2 linked regions of the Glaciimonas sp. PCH181 genome follow. The protein of the gene in region 1 binds, or shares a complex with, the protein of each later gene. Links are inferred from orthologs where the notes say so. Each region holds a gene or a part of one and is shown on either strand. Other genes may lie near its edges. The genes, in order: mfd and uvrA.

Region 1 (15,883 bases):
CTGCAGATTCTCATGATTTATGGGGAGCTGCATGACGAAAAGGCATCGTGTTGTTTGTCGCGCTGTTTTAACGGCGACATTATTCGCGGCTTTACCTTTTGGATACGCAGCGCCAGTTGCGGGTGCTGTTGCCCGGCAGGCTGCTGCGGCGAACTCAACGACAGTTACGCCAGTGGCTGCTCAGGCGCCAGTATCTGGCGATCTGTTTGCCAAGCCACTCACGTTGCGCGGTACGTTGGGTGATGCGACGATTGAAATGCATCTGCAATTAAAGCCGGACCCAACCGAGGGCTTGCAAGGCACATATTTCATCATTGGACAAACTTCCAAAGTGCTAGTAGCTGGCGAGTACGAGGGCAGCGATGTAATAATGGAAGAGTCGATAAACGGCAAGGATGTATCCGGTGAATGGTCCGGCAAGTTCGATGGTGTCTCTTTCAGCGGCACCTGGTCGACTATCGATGATGCGATCACAAAATCGTTTGTTTTAAAAGTTCTTCCAGCATCCTCGCGATAGCAATTTAGCGCCAAATAAAATAGGACATGCAAAAACATTCTGCATGTCCTCATCATCCGATAAAGCCGTGTCAATCGCGGCGAGGTATTCATCAACCGGGTAACGCCACATGACCAAAAAATCGCCGCAAACCTCCTTAATCCATAGTGAATATAGTGCTCCAGCAGGCTTTGGTGCATTTACCGTGCCTATCCATCATGCATCGACTGTATTGTTTAAGGATGTGGCCTCGATGCGTGCGCGTAATTGGCTCGATAAGAGTGCGTATAACTATGGTTTGCACGGAACCCCGACCACTTTCACGCTAGAAGCGCGGTTGGCCCAGATTGAGGGCGGCGAGTATTGCCGTCTCGCCCCCAGTGGTTTAGCTGCGATCACATTGGTGGACTTTGCATTTTTAAAGAGTGGCGACGATGTGCTGGTGCCGGACAATGTATATGGTTCAAATCGGGTATTGAGCGATTGGTTGTCGACTAATTTTGGGATTACTTCGCGTTATTACGATCCGATGATCGGTGCTGGAATTGCTGATTTGATCCAAGCGAATACTAAACTTATCTGGACCGAAGCGCCGGGATCTGTGTCGATGGAGATACCGGATATTCCTGCAATTTGTGCTGCTGCGCATGCACGCGGCGTATTGGTGGCGCTGGATAATACCTGGTCGGCGGGATTGGCGTTTCGTGCTTTCGACCATGGCGTTGATATCGTCATGCAGGCACTGACAAAATATCAATCGGGTGGCTCAGATGTGCTGATGGGCGCTGTTATTACACGCGATCCTGCATTGGCCAAGTTGGTAGAAACGGCTTTCAATAATCTGGGCTTGGGCGTCGGCATGGATGACGTCTATCTCGTCTTACGCAGTTTGCCGACGATGAAACTGCGTTTTGAAGCGCACGATGCCAGTGCCCGTATTGTGGCCAGCTGGTTTAAAAATCGGCCTGAAATTACGCGAATGTTGCATCCGGCTTTTTCAGATTGCCCCGGCCATGAAATATGGAAGCGCGACTTTACGGGCGCCGCAGGTTTGTTCTCTGTATTGTTTGATAAACGCTATTCTGAAGAGCAAACCGATCGCTTTGTCGATAGCCTGAAACTCTTTAAGATTGGTTTTAGCTGGGGTGGTTCGAACAGTCTGGCCGTGCCATATCGTATGCAGAACATGCGGAAAGATTGGAAAGATCAGGGTATTTTGGTGCGTTTCAATATTGGACTGGAAGATACTCAGGATCTGATCGCCGATATTGAGCAGGCGTTATCGCGGTTGTAAATGTAAAAAATGGCGCGGTTTTTTGAAAACCGCGCCATTTAGCTTAGAGTCTGTAACATATAAATAGCGTTAGTGAAGCCGGTTACCTGATAACTCAGCAGATTTTTTGATGCTTCGGTGGATAGGTTGTGATGGGGCGAATAGCCAAATGCCATCCAAAAAGGCTGGGATTGCTGAACTGCTACTAGAGCGCTCGAACCAAGTCCGGCGCTGCGGGCGTATGCCAACGCCGTCTTTACCAGTGCTTGCCCGGCGCGCTGTCCGCGCAAGCGCGGCGATACTGCCAGGTCATGCAGATACAGGCAGTCTGGATTTGAGGCTACTTCGAATGTCGCGTTCAGCGCAGTCACCATCCCCCGGTGCGACGGATAGCTAAATAAATAGGCCGATGGCGTGTCATCGTGCTCTAACAACCAGCAAGTCTGCTGGCTGCTTTGCAATCGCATCAAAATAACAGCTTCCGGTTCCGTCATGGAAGGCGGATAACACGCCATTTGGATTTGCAGCAAGGCCGGGACGTCCTCGGCAGACATGCGCCGTACCGAGAACGCTGGCTTGTTGATGTCAGAAGTCATGCTAATGATCGTGATTAAACTGGCATAGTTTTATTATCATTCAGATCGAGCAAGCCTTTGATCAGGCGATAGGCTTTCCATATCCACGCAACTCCCCATATCAGCAATGCTACGGGGACGCCGATGACAGTCACAAATAGAACGCCGCCGATGATGACCCATACCAGATACCACCAAAATGAGCGAATTTGCCATTGATGATGACTATAGATAAACGTGTTCGCTGCATCTTCTCGTTTTATATAGTTGATGATCAGCGGAATAAAAGAAAACAGACCTAAGGAAAATACGAAGCTGAGGCCGTGACATATATACAGCCACCATGCGAGATTTTTTAGGGAGTGGGTCTTGTTATCGAATACTAATTCTTGTGTCATCGTAGCGATCCTTCAAGTAAATGATGATGGTGAGGAATGATAGATGCGCTGTAGTTATCAGTATGACTGCGCAAAACCGTATTGGCTGATCGAGGTTTTGGCGTCGAGGTGAGCGGGTCACCTCGACACATCCGCTTTGATACATTCTTCCTCGGTAAGTTTCGAGACGGTCGCTACTGAGGCGATTTAATGACAATCCCAATCAGGCCAATATTGGCAAGATGCCGTCTAATCCGACAAAATTCAAGGCCAGATTTGCTTGCGCGCGGACGACCGGCTTAGCACGAAAAGCCACGGAGAGACCGGCGATACCCATCATCTTCAAGTCATTCGCACCGTCGCCCATGACGATGGTCTGCTGCGCAGTAATGCCTAGCTCGGCACAAACACGTTCTACGGTGCGTTGTTTTTCATCTGCATTCACAATGCCACCGATCACTTTGCCCGTCAGTTTGCCGTCGACGATTTCCAATTGATTGGCGTGGGTGACATCAAGGCTCAGGCGGGCCTTTATGCGATCGGTAAAAAAAGTAAAACCGCCCGAAACCAAAAGGGTCTTGATGCCAGCTGCCTGAATTGCGGCCAGCATTTTTTCAGCGCCGGGCGAAAGCTGTAAGCGTTCGTCATAGACACGCTGCAAAGCGGACGCATCCAAACCTTTTAGCAAAGCTACCCGACGCAGCAAACTCTCGTTAAATTCCAACTCACCTCGCATCGCGGCTTCAGTGATTTCCGATACCTGCGGTTTGAGGCCGTACATATCCGCGATTTCATCGATGCATTCGATGTTGATCAGAGTTGAATCCATATCCATTGCTAACAGCTTGAAATCAGACAATTTGCGCGTGGGCGGCACGAAGGCATAGTCCAGTTGCGCCGCATGACAGGCTGCATCAATCTGCGCCTTCAGGTCATCCGAATAAATGACATCCTCGCAGCGCCAGACTGTTGGCGAGATGAGCGTAATTTTGCTTGCGGCTGACAAGGTGGCGATTGCGTTGGCGGCGGAGCTGTCTGGGCTAAGGCTTTGGAGGATGAGATGCATGTTATCTGTCTTTCGGCGTTCTTTATCGCGGTGGTCTATTAAAAAATATTTCAATTCGCCGACCCCTATGTTGGTCGGCTTATGATTGCTGCTATGTTTTTTACTGGCCGATCAGTGCCCGGATGGTTGTCTTGATTTGATTTACACGGGCGCTCAGATCGGGCATGTTGATTGTAATGCGCAATTTATCCTGCCCATTGAGTTTGATATGCCGATTTTTTTGAATTAACTCAATGATACGCATGGCGTCGATTGGTGGATTCGGCGCGAATTGTAGCAAAGCCGCTTCGGAATGGGCATCGATTTTAATGATGCCAACCGGCTTTGCAGCCACCCGCAGCCGATGGGTTTCGATGAGCGCTTTGGCCGGATCGGGCAATTTGCCGAAGCGATCGATCAATTCCTCTTGAAGATCATCAATCTTGTCCTGCGCATTGCAATTTGCCAGACGCTTGTAAAGCGATAATCGTTCGTGCACATCGCCGCAATACTCATTGGGAAGCAAGGCCGGTACATGCAGGTTGATTTCTGTCATAGTGGACAGTGGCGCTGCCAGATCAGGTTCTTTCCCATTTTTGAGTGAGCGGACGGCCTCGTTGAGCATGTCTGAATAGAGTTGGAAACCAATTTCGTGCATTTCGCCTGATTGGTTGTCGCCTAGTACTTCGCCAGCACCGCGGATTTCCAGATCGTGCATCGCCAGATAAAAACCGCTACCGAGCTCTTCCATTTGCTGGATGGCGTCGAGGCGGCGCTGTGCAAGCTTGGTTAGTCCTTGCACGTCATGGACCAGCAAATAAGCATACGCTTGATGATGCGAACGACCAACGCGACCGCGTAACTGATGTAATTGGGCCAGTCCGAATTTGTCTGCCCGATGCATGATGATGGTATTGGCGGTTGGTACGTCGATACCGGTCTCAATAATCGTGGTGCACAGCAAAATATTGAAGCGCTGGGCGACGAAATCACGCATTACTTTTTCCAGATCACGTTCGTGCATTTGGCCGTGCGCGATGGCAATCCGTGCTTCCGGTAGCAATACTTCCAGCATGGCTCTACGGTTTTCAATGGTATCGACTTCATTGTGCAAAAAGTAGACTTGACCGCCGCGCTTGAGCTCTCGCAAACAGGCTTCGCGGATGGTCGATTCATCTTCGCTACGAACAAAAGTTTTGATCGCCAGACGTTTTTGCGGTGCGGTCGCAATAATGGAAAAATCGCGTAGTCCCTCAAGCGCCATGCCAAGCGTGCGAGGAATCGGCGTGGCGGTGAGTGTCAGTACATCGACCTCGGCCCGCAACGACTTTAGCGCTTCTTTTTGACGTACACCGAAGCGATGTTCTTCATCAATGATGACCAGACCCAGACGGGCAAATTTGACGTCATCGGATAACAGTTTATGCGTGCCGATGACGATATCGATCGTACCGTCCTCCATCCCTTTCATCGCCTGCGTGATCTCTTTGCCAGATCGGAAGCGCGATAGCTCTGCAATTTTTACCGGCCAGTCGGCAAAACGGTCGGCAAACGTCTGGGCATGTTGCTCTGCGAGCAGCGTTGTCGGTGCCAGAATCGCGACCTGTTTGCCGCCCAACACCGCTACAAAAGTAGCGCGCAAGGCGACTTCGGTTTTGCCGAAACCAACGTCGCCGCAAATTAAGCGGTCCATCGGTTTGCCGCTGGTCATATCGCCGATGACAGCGCTAATGGCGGCGGCTTGATCGGCAGTCTCTTCGAAGCCGAAACTTTCGGCAAAAGTAGCGTAATCGTGGGCCGAATACTCAAACGTGTGGCCCTGACGCAGAGCGCGGCGCGCATACAAATTGAGTAGTTCTGCAGCGGTGTCCCGGACTTGTTGCGCTGCTTTGCGCTTGGCTTTTTCCCATTGGCCGGAGCCAAGAGCATGCAAAGGCGCATCCTCTGGCGATGCGCCGGAATAACGTGAAATGACGTGCAATTGCGATACTGGAACGTATAGTTTCGTATCTTTCGCGTATTCCAGATGCAGGAATTCGGTTTCGCCTTCGCCCAGATCCATACTGGTCAACCCCATATAGCGGCCGATACCGTGATGAATATGAACCACCGGATCGCCGATTTTGAGTTCGGATAAATCGCGGACCATCGACTCGACTTGCGTCGCGCCTTCTTGTTTCTTCTTGCCGATACGACGCCCTGAACCAGCGTAAAGCTCAGTTTCGGTGATAAAGGCAACATCGTTGAGTTCAAATCCCGCATGCAGCGGTGCGACGCCCAGCATCAATTTCGCTGACGAGGTCACGAAATCAGCATAGCTTTCAGAGAGTGTCAGCGAGAGATTGTATTCGTTGAAATACTGTTGCAGCGTCTCGCGGCGACCGTTGGACTCTGCGCAGATCAGAACGCGAAGATTGCTTTGCAGCAAGTAAGAGCGCAAATTAGTCAGCGGATCATCGACGCGACGATTAACAGCGATGTTCGGTATCGGGGCCGATAATTCCGACGCACTGTCGCTGGCTTGAATGATCCAGCGTCCGTGCGGTTTGGCTAAGGTAAAAAAGTCTTCATCGCTGAGAAAGATCGTTTCTGGCGCGAGTAATGGTCGTTCTCTATCTGATTTTAAAAACTTGTAGCGTGACTGGGTATCGCTCCAGAAGCGCGTAATAGCGTCATTGATATCGCCAACCAGCGCGAAAGTGGTCGTGCTTGGAAGGTACTCGAACAAGGTTGCGGTGCCGTCGAAAAACAGCGGCAGATAATATTCGATCCCGGCTGAGGCGATCCCGTTGCCGATATCTTTATAGATGGCCGAGCGGGATGGATCGCCTTCGAACACTTCGCGCCAGCGACTGCGAAAGGCGGTGCGGGCTTTGTCATCCATAGGAAATTCGCGGCCAGGCAGCAAGCGTATTTCTTTAACGGGATATAAAGAGCGTTGCGTATCGGCGTCAAAGGTGCGGATAGTCTCGATGGTGTCGCCGAACAAATCAATCCGGTACGGTAATACCGATCCCATCGGAAAAATATCGATCAAACCGCCGCGAACAGAATATTCGCCGGGCGATATAACTTGGGTGACGTGGCTGTAGCCCGCTAACGTTAATTGTGACTTTAGACGTGTTTCGTCGAGCGTTTCACCTTGTTTAAAAAAGAAAGTATAAGCGGCGATGAATGACGGCGGTGCCATCCGTACCAGTGCGGTCGTTGCCGGTACGATCAATACATCGCAATGACCATTCTGAACTTCGTATAGTGTGGCAAGACGCTCTGAGACCAAATCCTGATGCGGCGAAAACGCATCGTAAGGCAGTGTTTCCCAATCTGGCAGCAAATGGCAGCGCAGATTGCTTTGAATCTTCGGGGCTTGCTGATGTGAGGTGGTGTCGTGCTTTCCTTTTTTGCTCTCGCTTGTGGCGTCGGCTTCATTCTGCTGTTGCCCGGCAAACCATGGAATTTCCGATAGCAAACGTTGCGCATCGGTGGCGTTTGCCACCACGATCGTCAGCATCTGTTTGCGCGCTTTGAGCGCCAGCGCGGCGTGTGCCAGCGCATAGGCATCGGCGGAGCCATGTAAGTTTGGCAGCGCAAAACGCGCTCCGGGCTTAGGCAGAGATTTTTCTAGATCAAAATGCATCGGGCTGTGGGTTTTGATGTGAGAACCTATTCAAGAACTAACTACACGGTGATGATCAAAGCGCTTGTGCTGTTCAACATCCCGGCCCACGCGAGCAGGCATCGGTTCAGCGGAATCTTGCCGATTACGATAGCAGCTTTAACAATGGCTGCGGTTCATATTCTGACTTCAAGATAATGCGTCTGATGGAGGACAAAAAAGCCACAATTTACTAGCATAGCCAGTTAAAATTCAGAGCAACATTATAAACCACGCACCAATTGTCTATTCGTCAGCCTGATTACCCGTTTTTTGTCGAGATTGGCTGCATTTTTGAAAGCCAAATAGTGTGATGACTTTATTTGGTCATGGCATCTTTGGCGAGTCTCGGCCGGTTAGATATTTTGCACAGGCTGGACGCCGCGTATGGCACGGTTGTAATGTCAGATTAAATTTTCCTTTTTTTATTTTCAATAGTGCATCGCATGACATCGTCACGTAACTTTGCTCTGATTCCTGCTGCTGGTGTTGGCGCTCGCATGGGAACCGCATTTCCTAAACAATATTTGCCGCTTGCTGGCAAGGCCATGCTGCGGCATGTACTGGATACCTTTGCTGCCTGCAGCGCGATTACGCATACTTTCGTTGTGGTAAGTGCCGAAGACGGCTATATCGCCGATATGATGACGATTGCGCCCGCTTTGAAAGATCGGGTAACGGTGCTTTATCAGGGGGGCGAGAGTCGTCATTTATCGGTGCTGAATGGGCTGAAGGCCATAGGTAATCTGTTGACTAACGACGATTGGGTGTTGGTACATGATGCTGCGCGCCCCGGACTAACTGTGGCGTTGATTGAGCATTTGATTGATGCGTTGCATGATGATGCAGTCGGCGGCTTATTGGCATTGCCGGTGGTCGATACGCTCAAGCGTAGTGAAGTACTTGATGACCGAAAACCGGATACCACGGGCACGCGGGTGCGGGAGACCGTATCGCGCACCGCATTATGGGCAGCGCAAACGCCGCAAATGTTTCGCTACGCTTTATTGCATCGGGCATTGGTTAGCGCGTTGGATGGGGCGAAGCCTATTACAGATGATGCGAGCGCGGTCGAAATGCTCGGTCTTCAGCCAAAGCTGGTAGAGGGAAGTCCGTCTAATTTTAAAGTGACGTTGCCGCACGACGTTGCATTGGCAGAAATGTTTTTGAGGGGGAAAGTATGAGTTTTCAAGCAGGATTTCGTATTGGGCAGGGCTACGACTGCCATGCGTTGGTCGAGGGCCGGTTATTGATTATCGGCGGTGTCACTATTCCTCATCGCACTGGATTGATGGGGCACTCGGATGCCGATGTGTTGCTGCACGCCATTATTGATGCGCTATTCGGGGCCGCTGGTCTAGGTGATATCGGTCGCCATTTTCCTGATACGGATAGTCAGTTTGCTGGTGCCGATTCCCGTAAATTATTGCGCGAGACGGTCCGTCGCATCAGCGTGTCAGGTTTTGGAGTGGGCAATATCGATTGCACTATCATTGCGCAAGCACCGAAAATGGCGCCGCATATTCCTCTGATGGTGTCGCAAATTGCGGACGATTGCGGTATCTCTTCGGGTCAGGTGAATGTAAAAGCAAAAACTAACGAAAGACTCGGCTACCTCGGAAGAGAAGAGGGCATTGCAGCCGAGGCGGTGGTACTGCTATTTCGGCTATAAACATTTTTGTTAAGCAAAGTAGCGTATCCGTGTAACGCTACTTGCCCCCGTTGCGGGCTAATGGCAGAGTGATTTGAACTGATAACCCGCCGCCGCTACGATTGTAGAGTTTTAGTTTTCCATTGTGGCGCTTGACTACGCGATTGACGATGGCCAGTCCTAAGCCCGATCCATTTGCTTGTCCGCGTGCCGTATCCAGCCGTGTAAATGGTCTGAGTAAACGCTCCATTTCATCCTCTGGTACACCAGGACCGTGATCAGAAATATCGATCAATATTTTGTCGTGCTGCAGTGTCGCGGTGACATCGATAACGACGACTGTAGCATCGTCGGCTTTGCCATATCGGCGGGCATTTTCGATGAGATTGGTGAAAACGCGGCGTAACTCTGTTTCATTTCCTTCGACGTACAAGTTTTCTGCGATTCTTGAATGTATCTCGACATCGGTATGGCGCGCCGCATTTTGCTCAACGTCGCGCAGGAAGTCAGTCATATCGATAGCGGTAAAACTGCTGATGTCCGTGGGTTTAGCGTAATCAAGAAATTGACCGATAATGCCATCCATTTGCGCCAGATCGGACTGCATGCCAGTGCGTGCTTCGTCTGATAAGTAGGCCATCTCAACTTCAAGCAGCATCCGCGAAATAGGCGTTCGCAAATCGTGCGAAATGCCTGCCAGAATAATTGCACGGTCAGCATCGACGCGTTGTAAATCGTCCACCATTTGATTAAAGCTGCGATTCGCTTCTTCAATTTCGGTCGGGCCGGTTTCAGGCAAGCGGTCTGGCTGCTCACCTTTGGCGACTGCCCGCGTGGCGGCGGTCAGTCGCGCCAGTGGCTGGTTAATTAACGCAGAGACAAACATCGCCCCCAATAGCGATAACAGCATGGCGGCGGTAGCCCATTGAAACCATTGGAAGCCGGAGCTACGCTCAACGCGATCGCGGTCCAGCATCAGCCAGTATTGATCTTCATCTATCGTAAAGCTAATCCAAAAGCCGCCGATATCGTTAACACTGGCAGAAAATTTCGTTTCATTTCCTAAGCGCGCCCGTACTTCGGCTTCGAGTTCCGGCATCACCGCACTATCCGGCGGCGGTTCAATTTTATCGTTTTCTTCCAGCGGATAAATGCGTATCCCTTCATTGCTGGCGAGGTCGAACAGCAACTCTCGGCGCAGGTCAGGGGCAGAGTGGGTGAGGGCGGCACGCGTAATGGTGACGACCGAAATTATTTGTGCGGCCAATTGTTGCGCGCGCGGGCCGCGCTCAACAATACGAAAACTGGCGACCCATACCACCATGCTAACGGTGATAAGGAAAGCCATTAAAAAGAAGGTGCGCCACAGCAACCCGCTCTTTAGCCAAGCCAAGCGGTGAGGTGTGGTCATATCAGCGTGGCTGTCCTTCTGGGATAAAGACGTAGCCCAGACCCCATACGGTCTGGATATACAGCGGATTGGCAGGATCAGGCTCGATTAGTTTACGTAGCCGTGAAATTTGTACATCGAGACTGCGATCAAATACTTCATATTCGCGACCGCGTGCTAATTCCATTAATTTCTCACGCGATAAAGGCTGACGTGCGTGTCGGGCAAATACTTTGAGGACCGAAAACTCTCCGGTTGTCAGTGGCACCGATTCGCCGCTTTTCTTTAATGAGCGCGTGCCCAGATCGAGAATAAATTCGCCGAACTCAAACGATTGCGGCGTTTCGGACGGCGCGCCCGGTAACTCGTCAGGGCCTTTGCGGCGTAAGACTGCGCCGATGCGGGCGACCAACTCACGGGGATTAAACGGTTTTGGCAGATAATCGTCAGCACCCATTTCGAGGCCGACGATCCTGTCCACATCTTCGCCTTTCGCGGTCAGCATAATGATAGGGGTCTGGTCGCCAGCACCGCGCAAGCGTCGACAAATGGCAAGGCCATCTTCGCCCGGTAGCATTAAATCCAGTACTAACAGATCATAACGCTCGCGTATCCACAGCTTGTTCATTGCCTGTGCATTTTCGGCGGTGACAACCTGAAAGCCTTGTTCAGTCAAATAGCGACGCAATAAATCTCGCAGGCGGATATCATCATCGACCACAAGAATCTTATACTGATGCGCGTTAGCGGTTTGCGTTGGGGTGTTGGGAGTATTCATAGTCGTATGGTAACGTCAGAGGGCACAACAAAAATATACCGGAAGAGCATGAATTACAAAGTGTTACAAACTTTACCAAATACCTCTTATAGCAAAAAGTGCGTGGGCTTACACTTGGATTGTGACGGGTAAATCTTAACCGTTATCCAGCATTCACAGAAGAAAAACGTTATGAATATGATGTTCCGGAAAATGAGTCTTTGTTTGTTGCTCCTGGCTGCGGCGGTGAGTGCTAGTGCACGCTCCGATCGTCAGCGCGAGGAGCAGCCGCAACAACGCGCTCCGCAACATTATGAACCTCAGCGCGATAGTAGTCGTGCTCCGGAGTGGCAGAATGACCGTGGCAACAAAGATGCAGGTCAAGCCGTTCCGCGTGGCCGTTTATCGCCAGATGAGCGACGTGCATTACGTCAACAAATTAATGAGGTTGGGCGTGATCTTTATCCTCCGCGACGCTGATTCACTAATCTGAAGATGTTTTTACTTAACTGATCGTTTGAAATTCTCCTACTTTTGATGAAATAAAAAAGCCGATGACGAAAATCATCGGCTTTTTTCATCGAATTTTGAAGAGTAGCGGGTATTTGTAGTATATAAAGTTGTAAACCAGAAAGGGGTTGCAAGATTTCTCTTGCAACCCCTATATTTTCTGGTGCGGCTGGCAGGAATCGAACCCACGACCCCTTGGTTCGTAGCCAAGTACTCTATCCAGCTGAGCTACAGCCGCGAAAGAGCAGCATTGTATATGTATTTTGTTTAAATGGGTAAAAATTGTGGAGAAATATTATTCGCGCTGAATGATGGTTTTTTTACCGCCGAAAATTACCTCATCCGCCGTTAATAGCTTTGATTCCATGAAATATTGGGTCTAGTCATTTCGGCTGCTGTAAACCAGAAAACGGTTGCAAGATTTCTCTTGCAACCGTTTTGTTTTCTGGTGCGGCTGGCAGGAATCGAACCCACGACCCCTTGGTTCGTAGCCAAGTACTCTATCCAGCTGAGCTACAGCCGCGAAAGACAAAATTATAGCTGAGCTATTTCAATTTTGAAAGAGATATATTGCGAATGAATCATGATTTATGAAGAAAAGAATTTTTTAGCGGTTTTGGGCTGTAAGTAACAACAATAGTTGCCGATCGGTGCATGCGCTTTTTCTGGTTTGGCTTTGATGGTCATTCGGACGGCTTTGGTTGAATTTTGAACATATGATTACGCAAATTTCATTGTAGTTGGGTCACGAGGATCGGCACGATGATACAATCAAACAATAATCATTATCATTTACTATTCAGGAAAGGTTCACGTAATGCGACTGAAATTTAATGCGAAATTTTTATTGGTGGCTTCGGTATTAACTGCAAGCTTTGTCGGCAGTGCAGTTGCTGCAGAGTATCCGATTGGTAAGCCACAGATTCTTAATGGTCTGGAAGTAGCTGCTGTCTATTTACAGCCTACCAAGATGGAACCTGAAGGCATGATGCGCAAGGCGGAAGACTCCGACATTCATGTCGAAGCAGACATCCATGCGGTAAAAAATAATCCAAATGGTTTCGCAGAAGGTGATTGGATGCCCAATCTGGTGATTGCGTATCAGTTTACTAAGGCAGGTTCTAAGCAAGTAATTAAAGGCGACATGATGCCTATGGTCGCCACCGATGGTCCGCATTATGGCGATAACGTTAAGCTGGCCGGTCCGGGTAAATATACGTTAAAGATGATGATCTCGCCGCCGTCTGCAAATGAGCATGCACATTTTGGCCGTCACGTTGATAAGGAAACCGGTGTTGCTCCGTGGTTTAAGCCGTTTGAAGTCAGTTACGATTTTGTGTTTGCTGGTGTCGGTAAAAAGGGCGGCTATTAAATGCTGATCTGTTACTAAATGGGTGTGCGCGGGACCATAGCGGCCTTGCAATGGTCTTGCGCTGGTCTTGTAATCAAGCGCACATTTAGCAGCGTCAAATAAGCTTTTTCGATCGGGAGTGATATCGATGTTGGTGCAAAAAATGCGTGTGTTATTTACCTTGGGTTTGTTGGTTGCTGCGGGGGCTTCATTGGGGGCAGATCTGCCGACGTTCAAACTGGAGATGAAAGATGGTGTGTTAACGCCAGCGCGAATTGAAGTTCCTGCTGGTAAGAAAATCAAGATTGAAGTTCATAACACCGGTACTTCTGCTGTTGAGTTTGAAAGTGTCCAGTTGCGTAAGGAAAAAGTGCTTGCACCGGGTGCAGATTCATTTGTAGTCATTGCACCGTTATCGCCGGGTGAATATAAATTCTTTGACGATTTTCATCCAAACGCGAAGGGCTTGATTGTCGCTAAATAGCAGCGTTGACAAAGCGCAGTTATGTATCAGGTCTAACATTTTTTCTTGACTTTGGTCGTGGCGGTTAGGCAGTTGAAAATTGCGATCTGGATCATTCCCGATCTGGACGCGCTACAGTGTATTTAGTATAGTGCGCGAGCACTGATAACGTAGTAACGGAGAAATAACGATGGGTCAGGTAATGTTCATCGTCTGGCGTGAAAGCGTCGAGGCATTGTTAGTAGTTGGCATATTGCACGCATGGCTAAAGAATGGCGGTGTTGATGCACGTCGGGGTTTGCCTTATTTATGGGCTGGTGTCGGCATTGGCATTGTTGCCGCAATCGGCCTGGGCGCCGCATTGTTAGGTTTCAGTGAAATTCTTTCTGGTGATGCACAAGATTATTTTCAAATTACGATGGTGCTACTAGCAGCCGTTTTGATCGTGCAGATGGTGTATTGGATGCGCAAGCATGGACGCACCCTGAAGCGAGAAATGGAAAGCTCGCTGAAAGAGAACTTAAAGTCTGCTAACTGGTGGGGCGTGACCGCACTAGCGGCGTTGGCGATTGCCCGTGAAGGTAGCGAAACGGTCATATTTCTATACGGTCTCGGGCTTGGACAGCATGACAGTATGGCGATGATGGTGTTGGCGGCAGTGATTGGTTTTGCGCTAGCGTGTCTGACGTTTTATCTGTTGCAACTGGGCGGAAAGATTTTTTCATGGCGCCGGTTTTTTCAGGCCACAGAAGTTATTTTACTGTTCCTCGCGGCAGGCCTTTTACTGACAGGTATTGATCGCTTAATGTCCCTGGATATTATTCCGTCGCTGATTGATCCTCTTTGGGATAGCTCAGCGTTGCTGGATGATAGTAGTACCTTCGGTAACTTGGTGGCGACCTTAACAGGCTATCGGGCACATCCGGCATTGATGAGCCTGCTTGTTTATGTTGGCTATTGGGTTCTCGTGCTGCTGTTTCTGAAACGGGCTACCCCAAAAAAATCTTCACAGGCGCAACTGGCGACCTAATCTAATGAGTACGTGTTCTAGTTCAATTGCATCTTCGGCCCCCACCACCCGGCTGGCACGCACCGGGGAGTGGATGCGCTTGCATGCGGGTTTAATTCGTGGCATCCAATGGGGTGTAGTGTTGATTTATGGGTTGTTAATCCTGGTCCCCATTTTTCTACCTTTGCCAGATGAAACAGCGCATATATGGTCTAACCTCACCCTAATTGCCCAATTTGCATTTTGGGGAATCTGGTGGCCTTTCGTATTGATCAGTATGGTCTTTATGGGGCGCGTATGGTGCGGCGTGCTATGTCCCGAAGGTGCATTGACCGAGTTTGCTAGTAAATATGGCAGGTCCTTGCCAATCCCGCGCTGGATGCGTTGGGGAGGGTGGCCGTTTGTTGCGTTTGCGCTGACCACTGTGTATGGTCAGATGGTAAGTGTTTACCAATATCCTAAGGCAGTCCTGCTGGTACTTGGCGGTTCTACTGTCGGCGCGATTATCGTCGGTTATTTGTATGGTCGGGAAAAACGTGTTTGGTGTAAATATCTTTGCCCTGTCAACGGTGTGTTTGGTTTGCTGGCGAAGTTGGCACCGTTTCATTACAAAGTGAATGAAACAGCTTGGCGCGCTTCATATAATACGCACGGTAAAAAAACGATTGCCATAAATTGTGCACCGCTTGTGCCATTGCGTGCAATGACAGGCGCTGCTGATTGCCATATGTGCGGACGTTGCAGCAATCATAGAGACGCAATTGCGTTGACATGGCGTCCTCCGACATTGGAAATCGTTAAGCTTGGCGCGAAGCAAAACAGTTTATGGGAAAGCACTTTAGCGCTATATGGTTTGATGGGAGTCGCGATCGGTGCATTTCATTGGTCGGCAAGCCCTTGGTTTGTTGTAATTAAACAAGCGATTGCTACTTGGTTAATTGATCGCGACATTATGTGGCCGTTTGCAACCAATGCACCGTGGTGGATTTTTACCAATTATCCGGCGCAAAGTGATGTATTCAGTTGGTTGGATGGTAGCCTTGTCGTTGCTTATATTTTAACAACTGGCGTAGTAATGGGCACCGCGTTGTCTTTGCTATTTGCGCTTAGTACGCGGTTATTAGGCAATTGGGATCGCAGCCGCTTTAATCATCTGGTCCAGTCGACGATTCCGTTGGCTGCTTGCGGTGTGTTTGTCGGTTTGTCCGCTACGACTGTAAGCTTGTTGCGAGCTGAACATTTACCGGTTTTCTGGGCGAATGATCTCCGTGCGGCTTTATTAATCGCCACCACTTTATGGAGCGTATGGCTGGCATGGCGCGTTACCGGTC
Region 2 (15,167 bases), on another replicon or contig:
CGCGCTTCGGAATATTTCGACTTCTTCGTCTATGCGATCGCCTCGGTCCTGGTGTTTCCGTCGGTTTTCTTCCCTTTTGAGTCACGACTGGAAGGCACGTTATACGCCTTTGTGATTTTCTCTTTTGCGTTTCTGGCGCGGCCTTTTGGCACCGTTGCTTTCATGGCAATTCAGCGATATTTCGGGCGCGAGGTCAAACTGACGGCGGCGCTGTTCATGCTAGGGATTTCTACCGCCGGGATTGCTTTTCTTCCAACTTTTGAGCATCTGGGCTTTGCCTCCGTTGTTTTACTGTCACTGTTGCGCATCGGGCAAGGGATAGCGTTAGGCGGCACGTGGGACGGTCTGCCGTCATTGCTGGCCCTGAATGCCCCTGCTAATCGACGCGGTTGGTATGCAATGCTGGGTCAATTAGGCGCGCCGGTGGGTTTCATGATCGCGGGCGGACTATTCGCCTATCTGATCGCCAACCTCAGCACCGAAGATTTCCTCGATTGGGGCTGGCGCTATCCCTTCTATTGCGCGTTTGCGATTAACGTCGTCGCTCTGTTCGCACGCTTGCGCTTAGTATCTACCAAGGAATACGCGCATTTGCTGGATGAGAAAGAATTAGAGCCGACTAACGTAGCCGAAATGACCAAGTCGCAAGGGTCCAACGTGTTGATCGGCGCTTTGGCGGCATTGGCCAGTTACGCTTTATTCCATCTGGTGACAGTGTTTCCGTTGTCGTGGATTACGCTTTATTCGACTCGCTCACTAAGTGGCTTTTTAGTCTTGCAGGTGATCGGCGCGGCGCTGATGGCCGTGGGGGTGATCTCATCGGGTTTAATCGCTGACCGTTTTGGTCGCCGCACCACTTTGGGTGCCCTCGCGTTGCTTATCGCCGTACTGAGTGGCTTTGTCCCGACACTAATGGATGGCGGCGAGCTTGGACAAAACATCTTCATTCTGGTCGGTTTCAGCTTGCTGGGATTGTCTTACGGTCAGGCTGCTGGCGCGGTTACAGCAAATTTCTCCGCAAAATATCGCTACACTGGCGCGGCTTTGACCTCGGATCTGTCATGGCTGGTCGGCGCGGGCTTCGCACCACTAGTGGCGCTTGGTCTTTCTGCACATTTCGGTCTGGCGTATGTCAGCCTTTATTTGTTATCGGGCGCAGTGTGTTCGCTAGGGGCGCTGAGCCTTAATCGCAAGTTGGAGATTCGGGACTAATTAGTCTGCTGGCCAATTGTCGGTATAAAAAAATTCGGGTTGCACGTCTGACGTGCAACCCGAAAACGTTTTAAGCGACCGTTATTTCACCCTTTTTAGTTAAAACAAGGGAAGACCATCATTCCCATGTCGATCGCCAGTTTGCGCTCAAACCGGGGGCGTGCTGATGAAAACCGGTAGCTGCTCAGCATAATCAGAAAACGACCGCACCTCGGGATAAGCTATCTCTGCAACAACATCCGGCACCATCATTTGCGTAAATTGCCATGCAACCGCAACCGTCACGCTAGCCTGTCCAAGCTGGCTTACATCGCGTGATAAAGGTGCGGCTGATAGCTCCGCCTCAAGCGCCGCGTAAGCTGCCAGCAATTGCCCTCTCACCCGCTCCGTCCATGGTTCATGCTGTTTTTCAGGGGGCCGCAGCTTGCGTTCATACACAATCTGCACGGACTTTTCACACGCTGCCAATGCCAAACCGGTCAGCCGCAACGCACGCAGACGTTCATTGGCGGGTTCAGGCGTTAACGTCAGGCCGGCGTCCGCAAGAGTCGCGACATATTCCAGAATCAAGCTGGAATCCATCAAGGTCTGACCATCGTCGAGAACCAGCGTCGGCGCTTTTACTACCGGGTTTATCTTGCGAAAATCTTCAAAATTGCTAAAAACCGAAACGGGGTGGTGCTCGAAATCGAGTTTAAGTAATTTCAAGCAAATAGCCACGCGCCGGACATAAGGCGAATCCATCATTCCAATTAATTTCATATCACTCCCGTTAAAATTTCTGTGATTTAGCCAACACCATACTCAGTCAAAAATATCCGCGATTGATGTCAACTTACTGATCCGCATAGCAGCATAAGCGTTTCTCCCATAGGTGAAAAGCAACATAAATGAAAGCATCAATAGAAGATTTATTTGCAACGTTTTCCCCCTCCATTGACCGCAACTTGATAAAACGCCCTTGCATCAATTCGACATTTTGACTAATATGGAAACGTTGAAAATATTAAATGAAAACTTGATCAGTTCTTAGTAGATATAGCAACGGTTGGGAGGCTGCGCTTAGTGTTTCGCCTACGTAATCCCGCCCTTTGTTTTATACCCAGAAAAAAACACCACCAAATGTTAGTAAGCATTTTCTGCTGCGTTGTAAAAATCTAACCACTTAAACGAAGTTGTTATTAGAGAAGCAATATGCCTGCCCAATGCGAAGTGACCGATCGACGCGCCACTGCCAACTCCATGAATTTCTTTGAGCGTTACCTGACAATATGGGTGATGCTATGTATCGTTGCCGGTATTTCGCTAGGGCAGCTTTTCCCCGTTAGCGTTCAAACAATAGGCTCGTTAGAAATCGCCAAAGTCAATTTGCCGGTTGGCCTGCTGATCTGGGTGATGATCATTCCCATGCTGCTGAAAATCGATTTCGCCGCATGGAATCAAATCAAGGGACATGCCCGTGGGATTGGCGTCACTTTATTCATCAACTGGGCGGTCAAACCATTCTCGATGGCGCTGCTAGCCTGGGTATTTATTCGACATTGGTTCGCACCTTATTTGCCCGCCGAACAGCTGGATTCTTACGTAGCAGGATTAATTCTATTGGCTGCGGCTCCGTGCACCGCCATGGTATTCGTATGGAGTCGCCTGACTGGCGGCGATCCGTATTTCACGTTATCGCAAGTAGCAATGAATGACCTGATCATGGTGTTTGCCTTTGCGCCCCTGGTTGCACTATTGCTAGGCGTATCCAGCATCACCGTGCCGTGGGCAACATTGCTGACATCGGTAATCCTGTATATCGTGATTCCCGTGATCATCGCGCAACTCTGGCGCAGATCTCTGTTACGACGCGGACAAGCCAGCTTTGATAAAGCAGTGGAACGGATTCAGCCTTGGTCAATCTCGGCATTATTGCTGACCTTGGTGCTGCTGTTTGCATTTCAAGGCAATGCGATTATCGAGCAGCCGCTGGTCATCGCCCTATTGGCTATCCCGATCCTGATACAGGTCTTTTTCAACTCAGCGCTGGCCTATTGGCTCAATAAAATTGTCGGTGAAAAGCACGCAATCGCTTGCCCTTCGGCATTGATCGGCGCATCCAATTTTTTCGAGTTAGCAGTCGCCGCAGCGATCAGCCTGTTTGGCTTTAAATCCGGCGCAGCACTGGCAACCGTGGTTGGCGTGCTAATCGAAGTACCGGTCATGCTGTTGATTGTTGCAATCGTCAATCGAACACAGGGCTGGTATGAGGGCGTTGAGCGATGACATTCAAGATTCTTGATCTCACTAGCGCACACGCTCAGCCGCAGTTATGCTGAAACCATTCGGGCATTGAGCGACATCACCTTGCCAGCCGTAATTCTTTTTATTTATGTCAATCATCCTTGCTGGCAGATGGCCTGCAAACTTTCAGAAAGTTAGATCATGACCATAACGATTTATCACAATCCCCGCTGCGGCACTTCTCGCAACACATTGGCGTTAATACGTAACACGGGCGCCGAACCTGAAGTGATTGAATATTTAAAAAGCCCACCGACACTGGAAACACTCACAAAGCTTATTTCCGATGCCGGGCTCACGGTGCTGGAAGCCGTCCGCCAAAAAGAATCTTGCTACACGGAGCTTGGCCTGGATGCCGCAGATGTGACGGATGCCCAATTACTAGACGCCATGCTAGCAAACCCAATCCTGATCAACAGGCCGTTTGTCGCCACCCCAAACGGCACGCGTCTATGCCGCCCGTCCGAACTGGTGCTGGATATCCTGCCATTGCCACAAAAGGGAGCCTTCGCGAAAGAAGACGGCGAAATTGTCATCAACGCGGAGGGAAACCGTGTCACACCATCTGCTTAAACTACCCAACGTCGACGCAGAACTGTTTCGCAAGCCTGTCGCCGCTGATTTTGCTGGCGTAGCGCGATCAACGCACGCGCCGCGCTTTTTGCTGCTGTACGGCTCTTTACGTGAGAAATCCTATAGCCGACTTCTGACGACGGAAGCAGCCCGGCTGTTGGAGGCAATGGGCGGAGAGGTAAAAATATTCGATCCCCATGGCTTACCTTTGCCCGACGACGAACCCGACAGCCATCCCAAAGTGCAAGAACTGCGAGAGTTGGCGCAATGGGCTGAAGGTATGGTCTGGACCTCGCCCGAACGTCACGGTGCCATGACCGGCATCATGAAAGCGCAGATCGACTGGATTCCGTTGTCTATCGGTGCGGTGCGCCCGACGCAGGGTAAAACACTGGCCGTGATGGAAGTATCCGGCGGTTCGCAGTCATTCAATGCGGTGAATCAAATGCGCATATTGGGCCGATGGATGCGCATGATCACCATCCCAAACCAATCATCGGTTGCCAAGGCATTTCTGGAATTTGACGACGCGGGCAGGATGAAACCGTCTGCTTACTATGAGCGCGTAATTGATGTGATGGAAGAGCTGTTTAAATTTACCTTACTTACGCGTGATGTGTCCTCATTCCTGGTGGATCGTTACAGCGAACGCAAGGAAAACGCCGAAGAACTCAGCAAGCGCGTGAACCAGAAATCAATCTAGCTAAAGATGAATCGGGCTTGGTCGATCTTGCTTATTTGCAGATCAATCCGGCCTGTCCTTGGTGGCATAAATATTAACCCCACCAAGCGCTGCGCATCGATATTGGGCATAAGAACCCGCCACCGCAGCAACAATAAGGAGGGTCGCGATGACGCCCCAAAATCTCGCTTTCATATTCGCCCCTCCTTCCGAACGGCAAGAATGCGCACTCGCCCAATGCTGGAGAATTTCTCTCCACTCTATTTTTATAGAATAATAGATCCGATATACAACCAAGAAATATGACAAGTAATAATGGAAACTAAAAACGCGCTTTCTGCATTTGCCGCACTCGCCCAAGATTCGCGACTTGCCGTCTTCCGTCTGCTAGTCCAGGCCGGGCCATTGGGATTGGCGGCAAGCAAAATCGCTGAGCAATTAGGTATTCCGCCCTCGTCTTTATCATTTCACCTGAAAGAGCTCAGCCACGCAGATCTTGTAGTCCCACTTCAAAAGGGGCGATTCGTTATTTATAGTGTGAATTTCGACACGATGAACGCGTTGATGGCTTTTATGACGGAAAATTGCTGCGGCGGCGTTCCTTGCTCGCCAACACTTTTGTGTGCGGATGGATCTAAAGAAGTGGTGACTTGAAATCAGGGCAATATCAAGACTAAATGCAACTTTGGAGCGCGGTCAGCTACGCGGTAGAGTCAGCGTTGGAATGCTACGGCCTCGTGGTTTTAATGGCATCAATAACGCGTACCGACAAGAAAAAACGCCGCCTGTTTAAGAGCCGCGTTAATTTTTTGTCTACTACAAAAACATATTTCTTAGAACGGAATATCGTCATCCATATCCGAGAAATTCGGTGTCGGGCGCGATGCTGGCGCTTGTGCAGGACGTGAAGCAGGTGCCTGTGCCGGACGCGATGGCGCGTTGTTCGATTGACCCGATGGTGCGTTGCTGTAAGAAGAGCCGCCACCACTTTGACGTGCGTCGCCGCCATCGTAACCACCGTCATCCATGCCACTACCGCCGCCCTGACCTTGGCGACTGCCCAACATTTGCATGGAGTCGGCGATGATTTCGGTCGTGTAGCGTTCTACGCCTTCTTTGTCTTGCCATTTGCGCGTTTGCAGACGACCTTCTACGTAGACAGACGAACCCTTTTTCAGGTATTGACCGGCGATTTCAGCTAATTTGCGATAGAAAGTAATACGGTGCCATTCGGTCACTTCTTTCTTTTCGCCACTATTCTTGTCTTTCCAGCTTTCCGTAGTAGCAACGGCGATGTTGGTGACCGCTTCGCCGTTAGGCATGTAGCGGGTTTCCGGATCGCGGCCCAGATTGCCGACGATAATGACTTTATTGACCGACGCCATATATTTCTCCTAAATGTTAATTAACTGTATTTAATGTGTCACCGCGGAAGCTGGCTTACTTCGGCGCGGTAGATTTTTCATGCCGGATGCGATTATAAGCCAGACCAGAGTTGAAAGGCCGCCTAAAACGAAGACCGATGACGTCCCGACATGTTGTTTAAGTAAGCCGCCCAACGCTCCGCCACAGAACAAGCCCAGCGCCTGCAGCGTGTTATATACCCCGAGCGCTGCGCCTTTGGCTGCGGGCGGGGCGATACGTGATACCAGCGAAGGCTGGCTGGCTTCGAGCACGTTGAATGCGATAAAAAATGCCAGCAATAAGCCAACAAGCAACGGCCAATAAACGTTCGTTTGCGAGAACGCCAGCCACATACCGATCTGCACCGCCAGCAACAAACTAATTGCCGCGACAAAAACTTGCTTCATCTTGCCTTGTTTTTCACCGATAAAAACCGGCGGTAGCATCAGGATGAATGAGATCAGTACGACCGGTAAATAGATTTTCCAATGTTGTGTTACTGGCAAGTTGGCGTATTGCACTAATGCAGACGGCATCACGACGAACATTGCCATTTGCGTCAGATGTAAAGAAAATACACCGACATTAAGCCGCATCAACTCACCGTTACGCAGGATTTCAGACCAGGCGACCCGCTTGGCCTTCACCATCGGCGCATTCGGCACGACAAAAATAATCATGGCGATTGCTGCCAATGAAAGTACCCCGGTAATGGCAAAAATGCCGCCCATACCGACCCACTCATACAATAACGGCGACGCCACCATGGACAGCGCGAAGGTTAATCCGATCGAACCGCCGACCATCGCCATCGCTTTGGTACGGTGTTCTTCGCGCGTCGAATCGGCAATAAAAGCCGTGACAGCAGCGGAAATCGCGCCAGCGCCCTGCACTGCGCGGCCGATAATGACCCAATAAATATTTGGCGCAGCGGCGGCAATGAACGACCCCAGCGCAAATAGGATCAGGCCGATGATAATAATTTTCTTGCGGCCGTATTTATCGGAGGCAGCGCCAAACGGGATTTGCCCAAACGATTGCGCCAGCCCATAAATCCCCATGGCAAGACCGACTAATGTCGCACTTTCACCGCCGGGGAGAGTTTTGGCATACACCGAGAAGACCGGCAAAATCAAAAATAAACCCAACATCCGCAGCGCAAATATAGACGCTAGCGAAGCGCTGGAACGAATTTCGGCACGGGTCATGCGATTGCCGACGTCAGTGTCATCAGAAGCAACGGCGGTAGAAGATAACGAGCTGGTCATGTTGAATGTGGGGTCATGCCTTGCAATGAAGGCGGGTAAACGAAACTGAGCGAGCTAAGCGCGGGCATATTGAGACAAACTCAGGCAAACCTGGCAACACAGCAATGCGAGTTTGACGTCGATTTACGACGAAGATCGAAGCCCAATATAGTATCAGGGAATGAAACGAACATGACCTACATAGATATCAGGGTTGAGCGAAATTTGTCAGATGGCCATGCAAAAAAATTCAGCATTCATCTAAAACAGGGGGGTGCCTATGCATTGACATCGCTCTATGACATTTTGTCAGCTTATCCGGTAATAGGTGTAGGCAAGACCCTTCTATCACCCCACAAAGTAAAATTAGCTAAGGGCGAAAAAGGAAAATATGCATAGTCATATTTATGAAATCCAGCGACAACACTGGAATATGACGGCAACCAGAAATGGCCTTGCGCACGGCGGCGAAGACATCATTAGCGATCGGATTGCTCGCACACCAAATGTTATCGCAAAAGTACGTACACAGCGTCCCACAGATTTCCCTGAAACAATCGCCCGCTCGGTGTTTGCCGGAATGCAAGAAGCTGCGAACAAGCTAAAAATTAGTTCTGCCTATGTGCGATCGCCGTCGCCGCTTCCATCAACACTCCTAAGCAGAAACCGATCCAAAAAAATCAACTATATCTAAGCAATTACGCTCTCATTATGTAGAGTATTTTATGTAGAGAATGCCCATAAAGTGTGAACGCTTTTATCCTTTTTCCAACATGTGATCTAAAGCTAACTCCGCTAAGCTCATTTTTCATTTAAGGCGGCGTCTTCCCTGCTTTCTCCGCTTCCGCATAAATCTGGACCGCGACAGATAATCAGACCAAACTCGAAAATCCGTACCCTGATATAGTGTCAGGTTGTGCCATTTTGGCGGTCGCATGATCGCCAGGCTTAGTATTTAAGCAACGCCGATTGAAGATATGCATGGATGCCGAAAACTGACATCTAATAAATGCAAATTGCCTCCTTATTACGCATAGAGCGGTAATAAAGGACAAGTAAGCTGCAATTTCCAACACAAACCATCGCCGTAGAAAATCTACGCAGAAAGCTGTTCATGGAAGAGATTCGCATCCGGGGTGCACGTACGCATAACCTCAAAAACATCAATCTGGATTTGCCGCGTAATAAACTGATCGTGATTACCGGGCTATCTGGCTCGGGCAAATCCTCGCTGGCTTTCGACACGCTGTACGCGGAAGGTCAGCGTCGCTACGTTGAGTCGCTGTCTTCCTATGCGCGCCAGTTTTTGCAGTTAATGGAAAAGCCGGATGTCGATTTGATCGAAGGTCTGTCGCCGGCGATCTCTATCGAACAAAAAGCTACTTCGCATAACCCGCGCTCCACCGTCGGCACGGTCACCGAAATCCACGATTATTTGCGTTTGCTGTACGCGCGTGTGGGCACGCCGTATTGCCCCGATCACCCGGAAAAACCGTTGGCTGCGCAATCTGTTTCTCAAATGGTGGACGCGGTATTGGCGATGCCGGATGAGACCAAATTAATGATTCTGGCACCGGTGGTGGCCAATCGAAAAGGCGAGCACGTCGATCTGTTTGAAAGTATGCAGGCGCAAGGTTTTGTCCGTTTCCGTATTCAAAGCGGGACCGGGAATGGGCGCATTTATGAAGTCGATGATTTGCCTAAGTTGAAGAAAACTGAAAAGCACACTATCGACGTTGTGATTGATCGCGTGAAGGTCAAGGAAGATATCAAACAACGTCTGGCGGAAAGTTTCGAGACCGCATTGCGTCTGGCCGAAGGTCGTGCGATTGCGCTGGAAATGGACGGCGGCACGGAGCATATGTTTTCGAATAAATTCGCCTGTCCGACTTGCGGTTATTCGTTGCAAGAATTGGAGCCGCGGTTATTTTCGTTTAACAATCCGATGGGCGCTTGCCCTGAATGCGATGGCCTTGGCCATATCGAATTTTTCGATCCAAAACGTATCGTTGCTTTCCCGAATTTGTCGCTCGCTAGCGGCGCAGTAAAAGGCTGGGATCGACGTAATCAGTTTTACTTTCAGATGCTGTCGAATCTGGCCGCGCATTACGAATTCGATCTCGATATGCCGTTTGAAAAACTGCCGGAAAAAGCCCAGCAAGTTGTGCTGTACGGCTCTGGTCGCGAGACGATTCCGTTCACGTATATCAATGAGCGTGGCAAGGCTGTCATCAAAGATCACACCTTTGAAGGCGTGGTCAATAATCTACAACGCCGTTATCGCGAAACTGATTCAATGGCCGTAAAAGAAGAACTGGCGAAGTTCATCAACGAGAAAGAATGTCCATCCTGCCACGGTGCCCGTTTGCGCATCGAGGCGCGCTTCGTCAAAGTTGGCAATGGCAAGCAAGAGCGCGCTATTTACGAGGTCGCCGCAACGCCTTTGCGTGAGACATTGCACTTCTTTGAGAAGCTGAAACTGACCGGAGCGAAAAAAGAAATCGCTGACCGCATCATCAAAGAAATTATCTCGCGCCTGACTTTTCTGAACAATGTCGGTCTGGATTATTTGTCGCTGGAACGCAGCGCCGATACGCTATCTGGCGGCGAGGCGCAACGTATTCGTCTGGCGTCGCAAATCGGCTCGGGTCTGACTGGCGTGATGTATGTGCTGGATGAGCCATCCATCGGCTTGCATCAGCGCGACAACGATCGCTTGATTGAAACGCTACGTCATCTGCGCGATATCGGGAATAGTGTGCTGGTGGTTGAGCATGATGAAGACGCGATTCGTACTGCCGATTACGTAGTCGATATGGGGCTGGGCGCGGGTGTGCACGGCGGTGAAATTATCGCGCAAGGCACGCTGGCAGAAATCCTCAAAAGCAAAAAATCGCTCACCGCTAAATACTTGAACGGTACACTTAAAATCGCCGTTCCGAAGAAGCGTACCGCTCCTAATCCGGACAAGCAATTCATCATCTATGGCGCTAGCGGAAACAACCTGAAAAACGTTACGATGAAATTGCCAGTCGGCTTGCTGACTTGCGTTACTGGCGTTTCTGGCTCGGGCAAATCAACGCTGGTTAACGATACGTTATATCACGCGGCATCGCGGCATTTGTATGGCTCGCAAGCGGAACCAGCGGCGCACGATGCGATCAGCGGACTGGAGCATTTCGATAAAGTTATTTCGGTTGATCAGGCACCGATTGGCCGTACGCCGCGCTCCAACCCGGCGACGTACACAGGCTTATTCACGCCGATTCGCGATTTATTTTCGGGCGTGCCGATGGCGAAAGAGCGCGGCTACAATGCAGGACGTTTTTCGTTTAACGTCAAAGGCGGACGCTGCGAAGCCTGTCAGGGCGACGGCGTGATCAAGGTTGAAATGCATTTCTTGCCAGACGTGTACGTGCCGTGCGATGTCTGTCATGGCAAGCGCTATAACCGCGAAACACTGGAAGTCCAATACAAGGGAAAAAACATCACGCAGGTGTTGGCAATGACGGTCGAAGAAGCGCATGAATTCTTCAAACCGGTGCCGGTGATTGCAAGAAAATTGCAGACGCTGCTGGATGTTGGTCTAGGTTATATTCGCCTCGGCCAAAGTGCGACGACGTTGTCTGGCGGCGAGGCGCAGCGGGTTAAATTATCGCTGGAATTATCGAAGCGCGACACTGGCCGCACGCTGTATATTCTCGATGAGCCAACTACAGGGCTGCATTTCCACGATATCGATTTGCTGCTGAAAGTGATTCATCGGCTGCGTGATCAGGGCAACACTGTCGTCATCATTGAACACAATCTGGATGTGATTAAAACCGCCGACTGGCTGGTTGATCTGGGTCCTGAAGGTGGCGCTGGTGGCGGCTTGATTATTGCGACGGGGACGCCGGAAGATGTCGCGCAAAATCCGAATAGCGTGACCGGAAAATATCTGGCGCCATTGCTCGAAAGCGTGAATAATAAACCGCAGAAATTGCAGAAAACAGGTTAAAAAAGATGGGCTGAACGGCCCATCTTTTCTCTCTTTTTTTAGCGCTAATCTTTCACCTAGGAACGTCGTGATGAACAGTAAGACTCCACTTTCTGCAGCGCAGATTGCGGCATTTGAAACCGATGGCTATTTGTTGTTGCCAGGGCTAGTATCGACCGCGGAATGTGCGCAGATGGTCGCCATCACTAACAAGCATTTGCAAGACGCGGTTGCGCCGCTGGAATATGAATCGGAGGTCGGCTACGCTGGCGCACCGACCTCGCTAGACAGCCTTGGCGGGCGCACGGCACGGCGCTTACGCGATGCCTACCATCGCGACGCGTCGTATCGTCAATGGGCCGTTAATCCGGTGCTGGTGGCGATGCTGACGCAAGTACTGGATGAGCCGGTCTGCCTGACGTTGGCACATCATAATTGCGTGATGACCAAGCATCCACATTTCGGCACGGCGACTGGCTGGCATCGTGATATTCGTTACTGGTCATTTGCGCGTAACGAGCTGATTTCGGTATGGCTGGCATTAGATAGCGAGACCGAAAACAATGGCGGCCTGCGGTTTATTCCCGGTTCGCATCGCTTCGCTATACAACCGTCGCAAATGGACGATCTTGATTTCCTGCGGCCTGACGTTGCTGAAAATCAAGCGCTTTTTGCGCAAGGTATTGCGCTGAATTTAAATCCAGGCGATGTCGTGTTTTTTCATAGCGGCTTATTCCACGCAGCTGGTCGCAACAATAGTCCATCCATTAAAGAGTCAGTGGTGTTCGCCTATCACGGCGTCAGCAATCCACCGCTTCCCGGTAGTCGTTCTGCCTCCGCAGAAGATATCTTCCTTGATAACTAAATCGCAGAAACGTTATTACTCAGCGGTGTCCGCTAACGGCAATCCATGATTGGCTGAAGCGCTAGCCGTTGTATTTTCTGGATTTGACTGGATAAAGGCATCCACCACGTCTAAAACCGGGGCCAAACCGCGCAACGGACGCGAAATAGCACCAACCAAAGTGGCGTGACTGACGTGCTCAAAATATTGCTCTTTCACAGGCACGTGCGCGGTGCGCAACGCTGCTGCCAAACCGCCGGTATTGCGCTCCGGATTGACCAAATTATCTTTCGTCGCGGCGAGTAATAATGTTGGCGGCGCAAGCGATGTCACGTGATTGATTGGTTGGGAGTCGACCGGTGAGTTGGGGTAGAAAAATACTGGTCGTACACCACGATTTTCAATCGGCAGAAAATCATACGGGCCCGCCAGACCGATAAAGCCGCGAAAAACCGCCGGCGTTAAATTTACCTCTGCCAGCCAGCGTGGATCAAGCGCCAACATTGCCGCATTGTAAGCACCGGAACTATGGCCCATCACGTATAACCGATGCGGATCGCCGCCATATTTTGCAACTTCTCGCACAGTCCACGCGGCAGCTTTCGCGCCGTCTTCCAGGAAGGCAGGATAACGGACTTCCGGATAAAGTCGATAGTCGGCGATGACGGCGACAATGCCGCGGGAAGCAAGCGCCTCACCCACAAAAGCATAATCGCCGCGTTCACCGCTACTCCAGCTGCCGCCGTAGAAAAACAGCACGACAGGGGCCGGGGAATGTAAATTTTTAGGCGTATAAACGTCCAATTCATTGCGCGGATTGGCACCATAGATGATGTCGGCGGTCTTGTTATAAGTGCTGCTGGTGGTGACTGCGTTAATGGCCGTCAGCGGCGAGCACGCAACCGTTGCCGTTAAGGCCAACACCAGCACGACACATGTCAGCGCAATTTTTGAAAAAAGAACCATTGTCCAACTCCCGAAAGCGTCATCACATCACACAGCTGTGCATTAAGCTTTATATACGACGAACAAGTCAGAGCAGATTCAAAAAGAGTCAAAAATATAACAAAACAAACGGTGATCCTTTGCGATCAGCCACTAAATAGGCGCTCTTCCGCCTTCGCAATGCCTTCTGCCGCACCCCGCAAAATGACAATATCGCCGCCTTGCAACACTGTCTGCGGACTAATATCAATACGCCCTCTGCCGCGCCGGACGCTGCTGACTTCTGCCCCAATTTTGGTTAAATCCAGCGCGGCCAGTGACTTGCCGATCGCCTTCGCGCCGTCTGGCAACGTGACCGAATGCAAACGCTCTTGCAAATAATCTTCAATGTCACTTGTATCGCCAGCGCCGTGGAAATAGCCCCGCAATGAGGCGTACCGTTCATCGCGCGAAGCTTGCACGCGATGGACTACGCGTCGCAACGGCACGCCCAGCATGACCAATGCGTGCGACGCCAGCATTAGGCTGCCTTCTAGCGCCTCGGGCACGACTTCGGCTGCACCTGCGGCACGCAATTTATCCAGATCGGTGTCGTCATAGCTGCGCACGATGACCGGCAATGATGGCGCCAATTCATGAACATGGTGCAGCACCCGTAACGCCGAGGGCGTGCTGGCGTAGGTGATCACCAACGCTGCGGCCCGATGTATACCTGCGGCTACCAGACTTTCGCGACGCGAAGCATCGCCATACGAAACCTGCGCCCCACCAGCCCGTGCCTCAATGACGCGGTCAGGATCGAGATCAAGAGCGTGGTAACTAATGCCCTCCTCTTCCAGCAAGGTCGCCAGACTTTGTCCGCTGCGGCCAAACCCAGCGATGATGACGTGTTTCTGCGTCGCCATTGTGCGCGTTGCCAATTGCGTCAATTGCAACGATTGCATCATCCATTCGTTGGCAGAGAGCTTCATGACGATGGCGTCTGCGTTATTCAAAATAAACGGCGCTGCCAGCATCGAAAGCACCATCGATGCCAAAATTAACTGGATCAACAAAGGATCCATCAAATGCAAGCCGCCCGCCTGACTCAACAGAACAAAGCCAAATTCCCCCGCTTGTGCGAGCGCCAAACCGGTCCGCAACGCGACACCGGTAGAAGAGCCGAAAATTTTTGCCAGCGCTGCAATCAGGACGAATTTCAAGAAGACCGGACCCGCCAGCAGTAGCAAAACTAGCCACCAGTGCTCAATAACCAGACGGACGTTTAGCAGCATCCCGATGGTGATAAAAAACAGACCAAGCAAGACATCGCGGAATGATTTGATGTCTTCTTCTACCTGATGTTTGTATTCAGTTTCTGAAATCAGCATGCCTGCGATGAACGCGCCCAGCGCCAGCGAGAGACCGGCGCGTTCGGTAATCCAGGCGGCGCCTAGCGTTATCAGCAGCAAGTTAAGCATGAACAACTCTTGCGAACGGCGCCGGACCACAATTTGGAACCAGCCACGCATGAGTTTTTGTCCGAGGAATAGCAGCAGCACTAAAACGACGACTGCCTTAGCGCTGGCCCAACCGAGCGTCGCCACCAGGTTGCCGGAATCCTTTGCCAGCGCGGGAACAATGATCAGCAACGGCACCAACGCCAGATCCTGAAATAGCAAAATGCCAATAATGCGACGACCGTGTTCGCTCTCCAGTTCCAGCCGTTCGGTCAATAGCTTCGAGACGATGGCGGTTGAAGACATTGTCAAGGCCGCACCGAGGGCAAACGCTGCTTGCCAGCTAATGTTGGTGAGTTGCGGCAACAGGTAAGCGACCAGCCAGCCGAACAGCATCGCCGCGCCTATCGTCAACAATACCTGCGCCATGCCTAGTCCAAATACGATACGGCGCATCGCCGATAATTTGGAGAGCGAAAACTCAAGGCCAATCGAAAACATCAAAAACACGACGCCAAATTCGGCTAACGCATGCGTCGTTGCGTTGTCTTCAGCA

Evidence for each region.
Region 2: the proteins of mfd (region 1) and uvrA are in contact, whole or in part, in a crystal structure (PDB 4DFC), measured with the Escherichia coli proteins. The link is inferred for Glaciimonas sp. PCH181 from one-to-one orthologs.

The regions. Positions count from the first base shown.
Region 1 is NZ_PYFP01000001.1:192,116-207,998, forward strand. The notes cover bases 3,688-7,802. They hold mfd (transcription-repair coupling factor), read right to left. Parts: upstream 7,404-7,802; coding sequence 3,888-7,403; downstream 3,688-3,887. Other genes in these bases: serB (phosphoserine phosphatase SerB), read right to left, coding at 3,688-3,787. In the rest of the region: 30S ribosomal protein S12 methylthiotransferase RimO, read left to right, coding at 1-35; C7W93_RS00870 (hypothetical protein), read left to right, coding at 32-517; C7W93_RS00875 (cystathionine beta-lyase), read left to right, coding at 627-1,790; C7W93_RS00880 (GNAT family N-acetyltransferase), read right to left, coding at 1,829-2,365; C7W93_RS00885 (hypothetical protein), read right to left, coding at 2,380-2,742; more of serB, read right to left, coding at 2,945-3,687; ispD (2-C-methyl-D-erythritol 4-phosphate cytidylyltransferase), read left to right, coding at 7,868-8,605; ispF (2-C-methyl-D-erythritol 2,4-cyclodiphosphate synthase), read left to right, coding at 8,602-9,093; C7W93_RS00910 (ATP-binding protein), read right to left, coding at 9,131-10,483; two-component system response regulator OmpR, read right to left, coding at 10,485-11,240; C7W93_RS00920 (hypothetical protein), read left to right, coding at 11,412-11,699; C7W93_RS00935 (iron transporter), read left to right, coding at 12,547-13,101; C7W93_RS00940 (cupredoxin domain-containing protein), read left to right, coding at 13,244-13,564; C7W93_RS00945 (FTR1 family protein), read left to right, coding at 13,734-14,573; C7W93_RS00950 (4Fe-4S binding protein), read left to right, coding at 14,647-15,883. UniProt on the Escherichia coli protein: Couples transcription and DNA repair by recognizing RNA polymerase (RNAP) stalled at DNA lesions. Mediates ATP-dependent release of RNAP and its truncated transcript from the DNA, and recruitment of nucleotide excision repair machinery to the damaged site.
Region 2 is NZ_PYFP01000002.1:813,447-828,613, forward strand. Bases 8,206-11,604 are described here. They hold uvrA (excinuclease ABC subunit UvrA), read left to right. Parts: upstream 8,206-8,518; coding sequence 8,519-11,404; downstream 11,405-11,604. Other genes in these bases: C7W93_RS16840 (phytanoyl-CoA dioxygenase family protein), read left to right, coding at 11,475-11,604. In the rest of the region: C7W93_RS16785 (MFS transporter), read left to right, coding at 1-1,212; C7W93_RS16790 (glutathione S-transferase), read right to left, coding at 1,360-1,974; arsB (ACR3 family arsenite efflux transporter), read left to right, coding at 2,407-3,480; arsC (arsenate reductase (glutaredoxin)), read left to right, coding at 3,640-4,071; arsenical resistance protein ArsH, read left to right, coding at 4,052-4,774; C7W93_RS25300 (hypothetical protein), read right to left, coding at 4,817-4,948; C7W93_RS16810 (helix-turn-helix transcriptional regulator), read left to right, coding at 5,069-5,407; ssb (single-stranded DNA-binding protein), read right to left, coding at 5,587-6,138; C7W93_RS16820 (MFS transporter), read right to left, coding at 6,169-7,365; C7W93_RS16825 (hypothetical protein), read left to right, coding at 7,597-7,803; C7W93_RS16830 (hypothetical protein), read left to right, coding at 7,796-8,098; more of C7W93_RS16840, read left to right, coding at 11,605-12,248; C7W93_RS16845 (alpha/beta hydrolase), read right to left, coding at 12,264-13,193; C7W93_RS16850 (monovalent cation:proton antiporter family protein), read right to left, coding at 13,319-15,167. UniProt on the Escherichia coli protein: The UvrABC repair system catalyzes the recognition and processing of DNA lesions. UvrA is an ATPase and a DNA-binding protein. A damage recognition complex composed of 2 UvrA and 2 UvrB subunits scans DNA for abnormalities.